One region of the Arthrobacter sp. SLBN-83 genome, then DNA from elsewhere that is predicted to be linked to it. Evidence: riboswitches for the same ligand, from Rfam matches in the RefSeq annotation. Region 1 holds a riboswitch; each other region holds the start of a gene.
The links. Region 1 has a riboswitch for glycine ahead of cycA (D-serine/D-alanine/glycine transporter). Riboswitches for the same ligand answer to the same signal wherever they lie in the genome.

Region 1 (4,985 bases):
CATCGGCGAGGTAGGCGCGGTCGGCGAAAGCCTCGATGAACACGGGGTGCCCCGCTTCTTTGGCCTGCTTGATCAGCTCGGAGCCCGGGAAGCCCAGGATGGGCAGGCCGGGGTCGTAGGCGTTCACTGCCGCAACCACGGCAGACGCCTGCTCGGCGTCGGAAATCAGTGCGTCGTACAGCGCTCCGTGCGCTTTAACGTAGTCCACGGAGGCACCCACAGCATGCGCGACGCCGTCGAGCGCCCCCAACTGGTACAGCACGTCGCCGAACAGCTCGTCGAAACCCATCCCCAGCGCGCGCTGCCCATAGCCCGCAAGGTCGCGGTAGCCGAGGTGGGCCCCCACGGTGACATCGAGCTCGTAGGCTGCGCGGCAGCTGTCCAGCATGGTGACGGGGTCGCCCGCGTGCAGGCCGCAGGCCACGTTGGCACTGGTGATCAGCTGGAACATGGCCGGGTCGCCTCCTGCCGTCCAGGAGCCGAATGATTGGCCTACGTCAGCGTTGAGATCCAAGAATGTTGCCTTCCAGCGTTAGGTGGTCCGGCCCGGCAGCTGCCGTCAGCTCCCCGGGAATGGTGTCCGGCATCGGCCCGAACGCCTCACGGGCATTCTTGGCCACCGCACGGCCCATCACGAGGTTACCGGCTCCACCCACAACGGCCCCTATGCCGAACGGGAGCGCCCTGCCGAACAGCGCAGTACCCTGCCGCTTGAGCAGGTTCTTGAGGAAGGCGTGCTGGATACGCTTCCGTACACTGCCGAAGCCCGGCCCCACCATCGACTTGGAGAGCACATTGCCCCAATTATTGGCGGCGCTGTTGCCGCTGCCGGAGGCCTGGCCACTCAGGGTTCCCAGCAGGGCTGTACCCTCCTCGCCGAGCATGATGGCCATGACCATGGTGCCGGCTTTCTCCGGGTTGGTGAGCCGGATGCCGTGAAGTTCGGCCAGCGAGGTTGCGTAGAGTGCCGTTGCTTCCAGGAAGCCCACTGTGGCGGCGGCGGACAGTCCCAGCGACGCTACAGTGCCAACACCGGGTACGACGGCGGTAGCGCCCACCACGGCGCCGCCACCGGCGACAGCGCGCAAGTAGTCGCGCTCTGCGATGTCCGCCAGCTGGGCTGCGGTGGCGCGCGGGTGCTTCTTTTGGAGCCGCCGGATGTATCCAACCACCAGCGGCCGCTGGATCTGAACCGCCTTCAGGAGCATGTTGTGGACGCCGGGCTTGGGTTTGCCGTCGGAATCGAACATGGTTCTGTGGGCGGTTTCCTGTGCGATACGAAGTGCGGGATTGCTGCGCCGGGCCATGGTCACCTTCATTCAATCGACCTGCAGCGGGAGGCTGCCGTGCTCTTTCCATCCTATGTGGATAAACACTAAGCATGCTTAACTTCCGCGCCCGGCACCCGCGGGCGGGCTGCTCTGCAGGCCGGACCCACCCTTGGATCCAACGCACCTGCCGGCAGCCCGCCGTCGGGCGTTACTTCCTGGCCTGCTCTACCTCTTGGGCGGACACCCCGGCAGCGCTTCGCCCGTTAGCCTCCGCGTCATTGCGGAGCTCGGCCCGAAAAACCTCGAAGCGGGCAAGGTGTGCGGGCCGGCGCCGCAAGACGGCCCAGGCCACGCCAAGGACAACGAACCAAATGGGTGTTACCAACAAGGCGATGAGGGTGTCCGGCTGGGTGGTCAGTGCCCAGAGGACGAAGGCGAAGAACGCGTAGACCACCCAGACCGCGGGGATGCCGCCGGGCATCTTGAAGTTCGACGCCGCGTGCAGTTGGGGGCGGCGGCGACGGAAGGAAATGTAGCTGGCCAGGATGATCGACCAGACGAAGATGAAGCAGACGGCGGAAACTGTGGTCACCATTTCAAAGGCCTTGCCAACGTCCTGGCCGGCGTACATGAGGACGACGCCGGAGAGCAGCAGGACGCAGGACAGGAACAGTGCGTTGCTGGGCACCTTCCTCGTGGACAGGCGGCTGAAGATGCCCGGCGCGTCGCCCTCCTGGGCAAGGCCGAAGACCATGCGGGACGTGGAGTAGATACCGGAATTGGCGGAGGACATGGCCGAGGTGAGGACCACCAGGTTGACCACGGTGGCCGCGGCGCCGAGGCCGGCCAGGGAGAACATGCCGATGAAGGGGCTGTGGCCGGCGGCGAACTGGGTCCACGGAGTGACGGCCATCAGGATGACCAGCGCGCCCACGTAGAACAGGAGTACGCGGACCGGGATGGCATTGATGGCCTTGGGCAGGGTCTTCTCCGGGTTCTTGGCCTCGGCGGCGGTGGTGCCCACCAGTTCAATGCCGACGAAGGCGAACACGGCGATCTGGAATCCGGCAACGAAGCCCATGAACTCGTTGGGGAAGAACCCGCCGTGGCTCCACAGGTTGGTGAAGCTGGCCGTGCCCGTGTCGGACTGGAAGCCGGTGAAGATCATGAAAAGGCCCACGATGATGAGCGCAGCGATGGCGACGATCTTGATGAGGGCGAACCAGAACTCGGTTTCGCCGAAGGCCTTGACCGTGGCGAGGTTCAGCACGAGCAGGATGCCAATGGTGGCCAGGCCCGGGATCCAGAGCGGCAGCGCCGGCCATAGTTCCTTGGAGTAGCCGGCGATGGCGATAACGTCCGCGATGCCGGTGATCACCCAGCAGAACCAGTATGTCCAGCCGGTGAAGAAGCCGGCCCACGGCCCCAGGAGGTCCGCCGCGAAGTCGCTGAAGGACTTGTAGTTCAGGTTGCTCAGCAGCAGTTCGCCCATGGCGCGCATGACGAAGAAAAGCATGAACCCGATGATCATGTACACGAAGATCACTGAAGGGCCGGCCGCGGAGATTGTCTTGCCGGAGCCCATGAAGAGGCCGGTGCCGATCGCGCCGCCGATGGCAATGAGCTGGATATGGCGGTTGGTCAGCTGCCGTTCCAGGTGGGGAGGTTCGCTGCGGACCGCCGTGCGCGCGCCGTTGCGCGCTGGTTCGCCGTTGGAAGTGGGGGGATGAATCGCCATGAGGAACTCCATCGATAAAGCGGCATTTTGGGTACCGCAAAAGATTTGGTTCCTCCCCGCTCTGTAGGGAACCTGAGAGTTTCCGCAGCCCAAGCCGCTTGCACCGTCGGTGAGCCAGGGCATGCCTGGCTGCTTTCCAGAGTTGCCTGTCCGCGGCGGTACGTGGGCCTGAGAGTTTCCTGGGGAGGGTTTGCTCCTACGGCGCCTGCTAAATGTACCCGGCAGGGCTCTCCCGCCGCAGGTCGAAGGCATGTTCAGTTGGACGCCGCGGCCTGTCGGGGGCCACGGCGGTCATGCAATGGGACAGGCGCCGCACAGTTGAGCCGCTCCGGATACGCTGAGCCAGCCGCAGGCAGCGCCAATCCCGGGGATTAGTGTGGTGTCCGTCACGATGCAATGTCAAACCCTTCCTGACACAAGCGGAGCAAGGCCCCGTCTTCTTCGGTTCTTTCGGGTGCTTCACGGGCCCGCGATTTGCCACCGCCCGCCATTCCCGATACCTTGTGAGCCGAATCACCCACATTTGAATAAGCCTTTCGAGCTGTGACGGGAGAGTCCTCCCGGCGAAAACACCGGGCAGGCGCCGTAGGAGCAAATCCTCCCCAGGAATCTCTCAGGCCCCCGTACCGTCATGGCGAGGCGACTCTGGAAAGCAACCCGGCTTTTGCCTGGTTCACCGACGGTGCAAGCGGCCCCTGCCAAGAGCAGGCAACGCGGAATCTCTCAGGTCCAATACAGAGCGGGGAGGAACCCATCCCACGCCGTGCCACCTTCGGCCGGCCAAAACTGGAGTTCCTCATGACGATTCAATCGCTTCCAACATCGTTTGTTGACCGCCACATCGGCGCGCGCCGCCAGGCCGACGTCGACACCATGCTCAAAGCCGTGGGCTACGACAGCGTGGACGGCCTGGTGGACGTTGCCGTCCCGGCCTCCATCCGGCAGGAAACCGCCCTGAAGCTGACCGACGCCCTCAGCGAAGTTGAAGTCCTGGCCGAATTGCGCCGCATCGCCGGCAAGAACAAGACCGCTGTCCAGATGATCGGCCAGGGGTACTACGACACGGTCACTCCGCCGGTCATTCGCCGCAACATCCTTGAGTCCCCGGCCTGGTACACGGCCTACACGCCCTACCAGCCCGAAATTTCCCAGGGTCGTCTCGAAGCCCTGCTGAACTTCCAGACCATGGTCCAGGACCTCACGGCACTCCCCGTGGCCAACGCCTCCCTGCTTGACGAGGCCACCGCGGTGGCCGAGGCCGTGCTCCTGATGCGGCGCGCCAACAAGGCCAAAGGCCAGAACGCAGACGCCAAGGACGGCAGGACTGTCCTGGACGCCGACTGCCTCCCCCAGACCATCGCCATCGTCAAGGGCCGCGCTGAGGCGCTGGGCTTCGATGTTGAAGTGGCTGATCTCGCCAAGGGCCTGCCGGAAGGAGCCATCAACGGCATCGTGCTGCAGCAGCCCGGAGTTTCCGGCCGGGTATGGGACCAGTCCGGGGTCATCAGCGCCGCCAAGGAGCGGGGTGCGCTCGTGACCGTCGCCGCGGACCTCCTGGCCCTCACGCTGATCACCCCTCCGGGTGAGCAGGGCGCAGACATTGCCGTCGGCTCCACCCAGCGCTTCGGCGTGCCGCTGTTCTTCGGCGGACCGCACGCCGCCTACATGGCCGTGCAGAAGGGGATGGAACGCTCGCTCCCCGGCCGGCTGGTGGGCGTCTCCAAGGACAACGCCGGCGCACCCGCCTACCGGTTGGCTTTGCAGACCCGCGAGCAGCACATCCGCCGCGAAAAGGCCACTTCCAACATCTGCACCGCCCAGGCGTTGCTGGCCATCGTGTCCTCCTTCTACGCGGTCTACCACGGCCCGGACGGACTAAAAGCGATCGCCGAGTCCGTGCATCACAAAACCAGGGTCCTGGCCACCGCCCTCACTTCCATGGGCCGTGAACTGGTCGCCGGCTCCTTCTTCGACAC
Region 2 (4,985 bases), 1.4 Mb from region 1:
GCCGTGCGTGGACGGCGTCATGACCAGCCGTACCTCGCCGCCGGCCGGAGCCACACCCACGGTGCCGTGCATCGGGTCCAGCGGCAGCTGCAGCCGGTAGTCCGAGTTCCGCGCTTTGAAGGAGGCCGTCCAGCTTTCCAGGTCGATGTCGTAGAACCAGACGCGTTCCTCCAGCGACTCATTGAGCATGGCCGTCTCGCGCGTTCCGGTCAGGGCGCCGAACTGCGGCAGCACGCAGGACACCGCGTACTTCCTGGCCGGCACGATGGACACGAAATGGACGGCAAGCATGTCGCCGGGTTCCGCGCCTTCCACCTGGATGGGCCCCGAGACGGGGTTCATCTCGTTGAAGGGCACCACCTCGCTGGGCAGCCGGTCCGGGGAGGTGACCCGGCCGCCGAAGCAGTCTTCGGTGCTAACCTCCACAATATCGCCGGGCTTGATGCTGATCATCGGCTCCCGGCCGCCGAACACGTAAGAGTATTCGCCTGGCTGGGGCGCGAGCTTGTGGACAACCATCTTTACTGAACCTCCGCTGCTTCAGGTTCCCCTGCCGCCGTCGTAATTGGTACTTCCTTCTTACCCATGCGCCCGGTCTTGTACAGGACGACCGCGACGACGACGCCCACCACCAGCCATACGAGGCCAAGCAGCTGGGCGCCGGTGCGGGCGTTGTAAATCACCGAGGCCAGGATCAGTGCCCCGGCAAGCGGGAACACCAGGTGGACGAACCAGCGGCGGGACTTCAGCTTGAAGACGAACCACCAGATCACCGCGATGTTCAGGACCAGGAAGGCCGTGAGTGCACCGAAGTTGACCAGCGCCGAGATTGCCACCAGCCCGTCGGGCAGGATGGTCAGGTAGATGCCCAGCACCAGCGAGATGACCGCGACGACGAAGGTCGCGTTCACGGGGACCTGGTGCTTGGCGCTGATCTTGCTCAGGAAGCGGGGCAGCTGCCGGTCGCGGGCCATCGCGAACAGGAGGCGGGACGTGGCGGCCTGGGCCACCAGTGCGTTGGCGAAGCCCCAGGCGACGGCGGTTGCTGCCGCGGTGAGCACGAACATGAAGGGGCCGCCGGCGTTGGCTGCCGCGTCATAAAAGGCGGTGCCTGCGGGGTCGCCGTTTTCGAGGATTGATGCCGGGTCTTCGACCAGCATGGAGGCAACCCAGGTCTGGACCACGAACAGCACGCCCACCATTGCAAGCGCGGCGATCATGGACCGGCCCAGGGACTTGCTGCTGCCGCTGTTCTCCTCCGCGAGGGTGGAGATGCCGTCGAAGCCGAGGAACGACAGCACTGCGATGGACGCCGCCCCGAAGAGCAGCGGGAGCGAGAACGTGCTGGAGTTGAAGAACGCGTCAAAGCTGAAGCCGCGGCCCTTGCCCTGGGCGAGCGCCACGAGGCCCACCACCAGGAAGATGGCCAGGACCACGAGCTCCAGGATCAGCATGATCTTGTTGACCTTGGCCGTGAACTGGATGCCCATGTAGTTGATCACGGTGTTCAGGACGACGAAGGCCACCAGCCAGATCCAGACCGGCACGCCGGGGACGATGCCGTTCATGGCGATGGCTGCGGCTAAGTACAGCAGGCAGGGGATGAGGAGGTAGTCCAGCAGGATCATCCAGCCGGCCACGAAGCCCACCGGCCGTCCGATGCCGCGGCCCACATAGGTGTAGACGGAGCCCGACATTGGGAACGCCTGCGCCATCTGGGCATAGGAGTTGGCTGAGAACATCATGGCGAAGAGCGCCACGATATAGGCGAGCGGCGCCATGCCGCCCGAGTCGTGGAAGACGCCGCCGAAAATGGCGAACGGGGCGATGGGGACCATGAAGATCAAGCCGTAGATCATCAGGTCGCTGAAGGTGAGTGTCCTTTTCAGTTCCTGGGTGTACCCGAACTGTTCAATGCCGGGCGATTCCGTCCCGGCAGGTGTGGTGGACATAGAAAATCTCCAAGGGGTGGAGGGCGCGGGGGCGCCGGAATATGTTGAAGTTCCTCCCCGCTCTGTTTTTGGGCCTGAGAGATTCCCGGAAGTGTGGGTTCCGGTTGCACCGTCGGCGAGCCTCCGGCTGGGGGCCGGACTCTTTCCAGAGTTGCCTAACCATGGCGGTGTGGGGCCTGAGAGATTCCTGGGGAGGATTTGCTCCTACGGCGCTCCCGGCTCAGAAGGTCCGGGTAGCTCTCCCGCCATGCGTCAAGGGCGGTATTCGGTTGTGACGTGCATAACACATCCTATAGGAAAAGGTAAGGCAACATACCTTTTTTCGGGGGATGAAGCGGTGGGCATCGAGGGAATCAGGTCGCGCTCAGAAAATCTCACCAAGTTCGGGCAGCAGCAGTAGGCCTTCCTCGACTCGCTTCCCCATCTTCGAGGCGTACGGTCCTTTTCGCACCCCGGATTTGGGCCGCGAAAAGGAATTTGCGCAGCGGAACCGCATGTGCGCATCGAAAGCCGAGGTGCGGGCCGGCACCTGGCGCGCGCCGCCGTCGTACTTTTGTCCTGCCCGCGCCCAAGGAATCTGGTGCCCTTTGCTCCGCAGCGATGAATAATACGGAGTGCTGGGAACAGCGGAAGGGCAGCGGCTGCGGCCGGCTGCTACGACGGCGGCCGAAGGAACGGGACATGACGAGGTCACACCGGAGCGTACGGCATCAGCCCGAAACGAGCGTGGAGCTGAACCCGCTGTTCAGCCGGCCCGGGGAGGCCACCATCTTTCCTCGCTTCACCATCCCGGACGGGGAGTCCCTGCCGGCCACCGCCTACCAGGTGGTCCACGACGAGGTGATGCTGGACGGCAACTCCCGCCTGAACCTGGCCACGTTCGTTGGGACGTGGATGGAAAAGGAAGCCTCCCAGCTGTACGCGGAAACGTTCGACAAGAACATGATCGACAAGGACGAATACCCGCAGACAGCGCTGATCGAGACCCGGTGCTGGCGGATGCTTGCGGACCTGTGGAATGCTCCGGATCCTGCCGCGGCCATCGGCACCTCCACTGTCGGGTCCTCCGAAGCGTGCATGCTTGGCGGCCTGGCCCTCAAACGCCGGTGGCAGCACCGGCGTCGTGCGGCCGGCAAGCCCACGGACTCACCCAACCTTGTCCTCAGCTCCGCCGTGCAGGTGTGCTGGGAAAAGTTCTGCAACTACTGGGACGTGGAAGCCCGCTACGTGCCCGTTTCCGCCGAACACCCCACGCTGGACGGCCATGACCTGGAACGGTATGTGGATGAGAACACCATTGGCGTGGTGGCCATCATGGGCGTCACCTACACCGGCGCCTACGAACCTGTGGAGCTGATCTCCGCCGCACTTGACCGCATCCAGGCGGACACCGGCCTGGACGTCCCCATCCACGTGGACGGCGCGTCCGGGGCCATGGTGGCGCCGTTCCTGAATCCGGAGCTGGTGTGGGATTTCCGGCTCCCCAGGGTGGCCTCCATCAACACGTCGGGCCACAAGTACGGGCTGGTGTATCCGGGCCTGGGCTGGGTGGTGTGGCGGGACAAAGATGCCCTGCCCGAGGACCTGGTGTTCCACGTCAGCTACCTTGGCGGGGACATGCCCACCTTCGCCCTGAACTTCTCCCGGCCCGGCGCGCAGGTTCTGCTGCAGTACTATCTCTTCCTCCGGCTGGGCTTCGCCGGCTACAAGTCCGTGCAGGCAAGTTCGCGCGAGGTTGCCCTGTACCTCTCGCACGAAATCGGGGCCATGGACGCCTTCACCCTGTGGAGCGACGGGGCCGATATCCCGGTCTTCGCCTGGCAACTCGCGGACGGCCATACCAAGAACTGGAACCTGCACCACCTCTCCGAACGCCTCCGCATGAACGGGTGGCTGGTCCCGGCCTACCCGCTGCCGGAAGGGCTCGCCGACATCACGGTGCAGCGGATCGTGGTCCGCAACGGATTCACCCGCGACCTGGCCGCCAGCTTCCTGACCGACTTCAAGAAGGAAGTGGCCTACCTGGATTCCCTGACGGCGCCCATGCCCGACGGGCAACAGAAAGAAGCGTTCCACCACTAACGCGCTTTGTAAGGAGTGCCACGTGTGCCGACTGTTCGGGCTGCACGCCGGGTCCCGGCCCGTCCGCGCCACCTTCTGGCTGCTGGACGCCCCGGACAGCCTGTCCGAGCAGAGCAGGAGGGAGCCCGACGGCGCGGGGATCGGAAGCTTTGATGCCGACGGCGGCGCGCGGGTCAGCAAACGGCCGCTCGCCGCATGGGAGGACCACGCCTTTGCCCGCGAAGCGCGGCAGTTGCTGAGCACCACCTTCCTGGCCCACGTCCGCTATGCCAGCACCGGGGCGCACACCATGGTGAACACGCACCCGTTCGAACAGGACGGCCGACTGTTCGCCCACAACGGCGCGTTCCACGGCCTGGACCGGCTCGATGCCCGTCTTGGTGAGCTTGGCGTGACGGGTCTGGTGCAGGGCCAGACCGACAGTGAACGCCTCTTCGCCCTGATTACGGCCGAGACCCGCAGGGCCACCGGGGACGTGGCGGAAGGCATTGCCAGGGCGGTGGGGTGGATCGCCGCCGAGCTGCCCGTCCTGGCCCTGAACATCATCGTGACGACGGCGACCGACCTCTGGGCGCTCCGCTACCCGGCAACCCACCCGTTGTACATCCTGGAAAGGGACCCGGCAGCCGAGCCCGCTCCGGCAGCACCGCTGGACGCGCGAAGCCACCGGATCCGTTCGCGAAGCACGGAACTGTCGGCCGTGCGCTCGGTTCTCTTTGCCACCGAACCGATGAACCACAACCCCGGCTGGCGTCCCCTGTCTCCGGGGGAGCTGGTGCACGTTGGCCCGGACCTGGCGGTGGCCTGCACCTTTCCGTTCCCGGACCAACCTGCGTACCCGCTCACGCTCGCCGACCTGGAACCGTCCGCGGCGGCGTCGCAAATGTCCTGACGGGGGTTTAGGTGTTGGGGGCTGCAGCCTTCTTCGCCAGTGCTTCAGCCATCTTCTGG
Region 3 (4,985 bases), 390 kb from region 1:
CTGTCATGGCACCACTTTCTGGAAGGCTGTGAGACGGGGGTCACTATATGAATGGCGTTCATTTAGTATGGGGGTGCCCGGCGTGTGATGCAAGACGCAATATGAATCACGTTCGTTTGTGACTCCTTTTCGAAATTAGTAAGCTCACTGATAAATCGCCCGAAGCCCTGCCACCGCACTCTCCGTGGCTGGTAGCGTCTGGCGTATTGGACCACTTGAGGAGGATGCATGAAAGCTTCACCCACACTGACCAACAACCTGCAGGCTGTCCTTGCGGACCTGATCGAGCTCCACGTCCAGGGCAAGCAGGCGCACTGGAACATCGTGGGCACCAACTTCCGCGACCTCCACCTGCAGTTGGACGAGATCGTGGACGCCGCCCGCCAGTTCGCCGACGATACCGCTGAGCGGATGCGCGCCCTGCATGCGCTTCCGGACGGCCGCAGCTCCACTGTCGCCGAAACCACCAGCCTGGCCCAGTTCCCGGAAGGGCTGATCAGCACCGAGGATGCCATCGAGCGGATCGTCGCCGCCATGGAAGCTGCCGTGGGCACCATGCGCAAGGTCCATGACGAAGTGGACGAGGAGGACCCAACCTCCGCGGACCTCCTGCACGAGTTCATCGCAAGGCTGGAGCAGTTCGCCTGGATGGTGCAGGCGGAGAACATGAAGCCCACTGCCAAGGTCACGGCTGCCGACTCAAAGTAGCGGGTATTTCACGGGGCGCTCGGCGCTGAGGCATTCCTCCTCAGTGCCGGGCGCTTTTGCATGCCCGGCCGTCCGTTTCTGGACTCCCGTGGGCGTCCGCTACGCCGCTTTTGGCACTTTGCGAAGCACGACGGCGGCGAGGACTGCCGCCGCCGCCATCAGTACCAGCCCAATTGCCGCGGTCACGTGCACACCCGAGTCGAACGCTGCTGCGGCGGCATCCAGGACCATTCCACCGAGCGATGCGGGCAGGAGGTTGGCCGCCTCCACGGCGCCCGCCAGTGTCTCCCCGGCGTTGTGCAGGGTGGGCCCGGGCAGTATGCCCTCCAGCCCCGCGGGCAGCCGAAGGTTCTGCTGGTAGGAGGCGGTCAGGATGGATCCCAGGACGGCTGTCCCCAGCAGCGAACCCACCTCATAGCCCGTCTCGGAAATTGCCGCGGCCGCCCCCGACTTGGCCGGCGGGGCGGCACCCAGGATGAGGTCGTTGGAGATGGTCTCCGCCGTGCCCACGCCCAGCGCCAGCACCAGGAGGGCTGCCAGCAGCAGCGAAGGGCCGCCGTCGTGGTCTCCGAACGTCACCATGCTGTAGCCAGCGGCGCTGAACGCCAGCCCGGCAGCCACCACGTACCCGGGCCGGACCTTGCGGACCAGCGGCACCACCACCAGGCCGGCCACCACCGTGGCCGCCAGTGCGGGGACCATGGCAACGCCTGCCGCGGAGGGACTCATTCCTTCGAGGAGCTGCAGGTGCTGGGCAAGGAACAGGATGAACCCGTTGAAGGAAAACAGTGCCAGGATGTTGGCGCTGATGGCCATGCTGAAGACCCTGTTGCGGAACAGGGACATGTCCAGCAGTGGATGCTCCAGGCGCAGCTGGCGCTGCACGAACATCACTCCCATGGCCAGGCCAAAGGCGATCGCGCCCAGTCCTGCTGCCTCCGGCCCCTCCGTGGCAACGGCCTTGATGCCGTACACCACGGGCACCATGACCAGCATGGAGAGCAGGATGCTGGGGATGTCCACCTTTCCCGGTGCGGGATCCTTCGACTCCGGGATCAGGGCCGGCCCCAATACCAGCAGCGGAACCATCAGGGGCACCGCTGCCAGGAAGACTGCGCCCCACCAGTAGTGCTCCACCAGCCAGCCGCCGACAATGGGCCCCAGGGCCGCACCGCCGCAGAACCCCGCAGCCCAGATGGCGACGGCGAGCCTCCGGCGGTTGGGCTCCGGAAAGATGTTGCGGATCAGCGACAGTGTGGACGGCATCAGCATGGCCCCGAAGAAGCCCAGGGCCGCGCGGCCGGCGATCAGCCACTGCGGCGTTGGGGCAAAGGCGGTCGCGGCAGAGACGGCGGCGAAGCCAATGCTGCCGACAACCAGGAGCCGCCGCCGGCCAATCCGGTCGCCCAGGCTTCCCATGGATACCAGCAGGCCGGCCAGCACCAGGGGATAGGCGTCCACAATCCACAGCAGCTGCACGCCGGACGGCTCCAGCGCGCGGGCGATGGCCGGCAGTGCAAATGTCAGCGCCGTATTGTCCACGGCCACCAGCAGTACGGGAAACATCAGCAGCCCCAGCGCCAGCCAATCGCGCCACGGCTGCCGCGGGGCGTTCTTGTCCGTGCGTGCGGGCACAGGGCTGGTGGAAGTCGTCATGAAATAACTATACCGTCCAGACGGTATAGTTTGAAACTCCTGCCGGTTCCGCCTTCCCGCCCGGGGAAGGGCATGATGGGAGGCATGCCCCGGAAGCCTGTAGCCCGCGACGCGGTCCTTGATGCCTTCGAATCCCTGCTGATCGAAGTGGGGGAGCGCGCCGCCACCCTTGACGCAGTCGCCCGGAAGGCCGGCGTGTCCAAGGGCGGCCTGCTCTACCACTTTCCCAACAAGGAAGCGCTCATTGCCGTACTGCTGGACCGGCTGGAGGGCCTGGCCCGGGAGGATGCCGATGCCATGGCCTCGGCCGGCGAAGGTGCCGCCGCGTACTTCATCCGTTCCTCGGTGTGGGCCGACACTCCACTGGACCGGGCCATCGTTGCCGCCACCAGGCTTGCCGAGGTGGCGCATGAGGAGACGCGGCGCCGGTTCGCGGCCATCCAGCAGCGCTGGCTGGACGAGATTGCCGCGGATGTTGGTCCGGGACTGGCGAAGGCGGTCCTCTATATGGGCGACGGCCTGTACTTCAACGCCATGCTGTCAGTGGCGCCTGCGCCGGCGGGGGGAGCGGCCGCTGACGTGGAGGAACTCCTTGCTGCCCTGGAGCGGCTCCGCCGGTAGGATTTGCCATTTGCCGGGAGGGGCGGGGCGTAGGACAATGGAGAGTTGTGAGGGCTGCCACCGGCCGTCATGACCCAACAAATGAATAGCCTTTGATCTGCGGCGGGAGAGTTCTGCCGAAAGTACAGGCAGGCGCCGTAGGAGCAAATCCTCCCCAGGAATCTCGCAGGCCCCTGTACCGCCGCGGCGAGGCGCCTCTGGAAAGCAGCAGGCAGTTGCCCTTCCTCCCTTGGGGAGCCGAAGAACTGTTGTGCTCACCGACGGTGCAAGCGGATCCTGCCAGGCAGGCACCGCGGAAACTCTCAGGTCCAATACAGAGCGGGGAGGAACCCGAATAGCTGTGGCGTACCCTGCGCCGCCTGAGTAAATGGAGTTCCTTCGTGCCGGTTACCCCAGCCTCCACCACCTTCGTAGACCGCCATATCGGTGCGCGCCGCCAGGCCGACGTCGACACCATGCTCAAAGCCGTGGGCTACGACACCCTCGACTCCCTGGTGGACACGGCCGTTCCCAAGGTCATCCGCCAGGAAACCGCCCTCCGGCTTCAGGACGCCCTCAGCGAGGTCGAGGTCCTCACGGAGCTGCGGAAGCTTGCCGGGAAGAACAAGACCGCCGTCCAGCTGATCGGCCAAGGGTACTACGACACGGTCACACCGCCTGTGATCCGCCGCAACATCCTTGAATCCCCGGCCTGGTACACCGCCTACACCCCGTACCAGCCGGAGATTTCCCAGGGCCGGCTCGAGGCCCTGCTGAACTTCCAGACCATGGTCCAGGACCTGGTTGGCCTGCCCATCGCCAACGCCTCGCTGCTGGATGAAGCAACCGCCGTCGCCGAAGCCGTCCTGCTGATGCGCCGCGCCAACAAAGCCAAGCCCGCTGCGGACGGCAAGACCGTCCTGGACATCGACGTCCTGCCGCAGACCATCGCCATCGTCAAGGGCCGCGCCGAGGCGCTGGGTTTCGAGGTTGAAGTGGCAGACCTGTCCCAGGGCCTGCCCGAGGGCGACATCAACGGCATCGTGCTCCAGCAGCCCGGCGCCTCCGGCCGGGTATGGGACCAGTCCGCCGTGATCGCCAACGCCAAGGAACGCGGCGCCCTGGTCACCGTCGCCGCCGACCTGCTGGCCCTGACCCTAATCACCCCTCCCGGTGAGCAGGGCGCGGACATTGCCGTCGGCTCCGCCCAGCGCTTTGGTGTCCCGCTGTTCTTCGGCGGCCCGCACGCCGCCTACATGGCTGTCCGCAAGGGGCTGGAGCGCTCGCTGCCCGGCCGCCTGGTTGGCGTCTCCAAGGACGACGCCGGTGTTCCCGCCTACCGCCTGGCGCTGCAAACGCGAGAGCAGCACATCCGCCGTGAAAAGGCCACGTCCAACATCTGCACCGCGCAGGCGCTGCTGGCCATCGTCGCTTCCATGTACGCCGTGTACCACGGCCCGGACGGGCTGAAGGCGATCGCCGCAACCGCCCACGGCCATGCCCGCACCCTCGCGGCCTCGCTTGCCGCTGCCGGCGTGGAGGTCCTGCATGCGAGCTTCTTCGACACCCTGACGGTCCGCGTCCCCGGGCGCGCCGCCGGCATCGTCGCCGACGCTGAAGCGCGCGGCATCAACCTGCGCAGCATCGACGCGGACACCATCGGCATCTCCCTGGATGAAACCACGACGCCGGCCATCGTCGCCCAGGTTGCCGACATCTTCGGGGCCACCGTTGCTGGAGATGCCGTTGCCGGCGGCGGGGGATTCGGGCTGGAGGCCGCCGTCGAGCGTTCCTCCGACTATCTGCAGCATCCGGTGTTCAACACGCACCGGTCCGAAACGCAGCTGCTGCGTTATATCCGGAAGCTCTCGGACCGGGACCTGGCGCTGGACCGGACCATGATCCCGCTGGGTTCCTGCACCATGAAGCTGAACGCCACCGCCGAGATGGAAGCCATCTCCTGGCCGGAGTTCGCCTCCATCCACCCGTTCGCCCCGGACTCCCAGACCGAAGGCTGGCGC

Region 2: linked by a shared signal. The riboswitch ahead of FBY30_RS10920 (APC family permease) and the one ahead of cycA (D-serine/D-alanine/glycine transporter) in region 1 are both predicted to bind glycine.
Region 3: linked by a shared signal. The riboswitch ahead of gcvP (aminomethyl-transferring glycine dehydrogenase) and the one ahead of cycA (D-serine/D-alanine/glycine transporter) in region 1 are both predicted to bind glycine.

The regions. Positions count from the first base shown of each region.
Region 1 is NZ_VFMX01000001.1:947,906-952,890, forward strand. It holds gene FBY30_RS04285 (LamB/YcsF family protein) at 1-514, opposite strand, end outside; gene FBY30_RS04290 (hypothetical protein) at 498-1,307, opposite strand; gene cycA (D-serine/D-alanine/glycine transporter) at 1,480-3,009, opposite strand; glycine riboswitch at 3,061-3,155, opposite strand; glycine riboswitch at 3,156-3,254, opposite strand; glycine riboswitch at 3,547-3,648, shown strand; gene gcvP (aminomethyl-transferring glycine dehydrogenase) at 3,808-4,985, shown strand, end outside.
Region 2 is NZ_VFMX01000001.1:2,360,540-2,365,524, forward strand. It holds gene FBY30_RS10915 (acetamidase/formamidase family protein) at 1-519, opposite strand, end outside; gene FBY30_RS10920 (APC family permease) at 522-1,952, opposite strand; glycine riboswitch at 2,005-2,111, opposite strand; gene FBY30_RS10925 (glutamate decarboxylase) at 2,634-4,034, shown strand; gene FBY30_RS10930 (class II glutamine amidotransferase) at 4,057-4,926, shown strand; gene FBY30_RS10935 (hypothetical protein) at 4,934-4,985, opposite strand, start outside.
Region 3 is NZ_VFMX01000001.1:557,263-562,247, reverse strand. It holds gene FBY30_RS02495 (APC family permease) at 1-7, opposite strand, end outside; gene FBY30_RS02490 (Dps family protein) at 229-708, shown strand; gene FBY30_RS02485 (MFS transporter) at 808-2,364, opposite strand; gene FBY30_RS02480 (TetR/AcrR family transcriptional regulator) at 2,449-2,985, shown strand; glycine riboswitch at 3,079-3,176, shown strand; gene gcvP (aminomethyl-transferring glycine dehydrogenase) at 3,366-4,985, shown strand, end outside.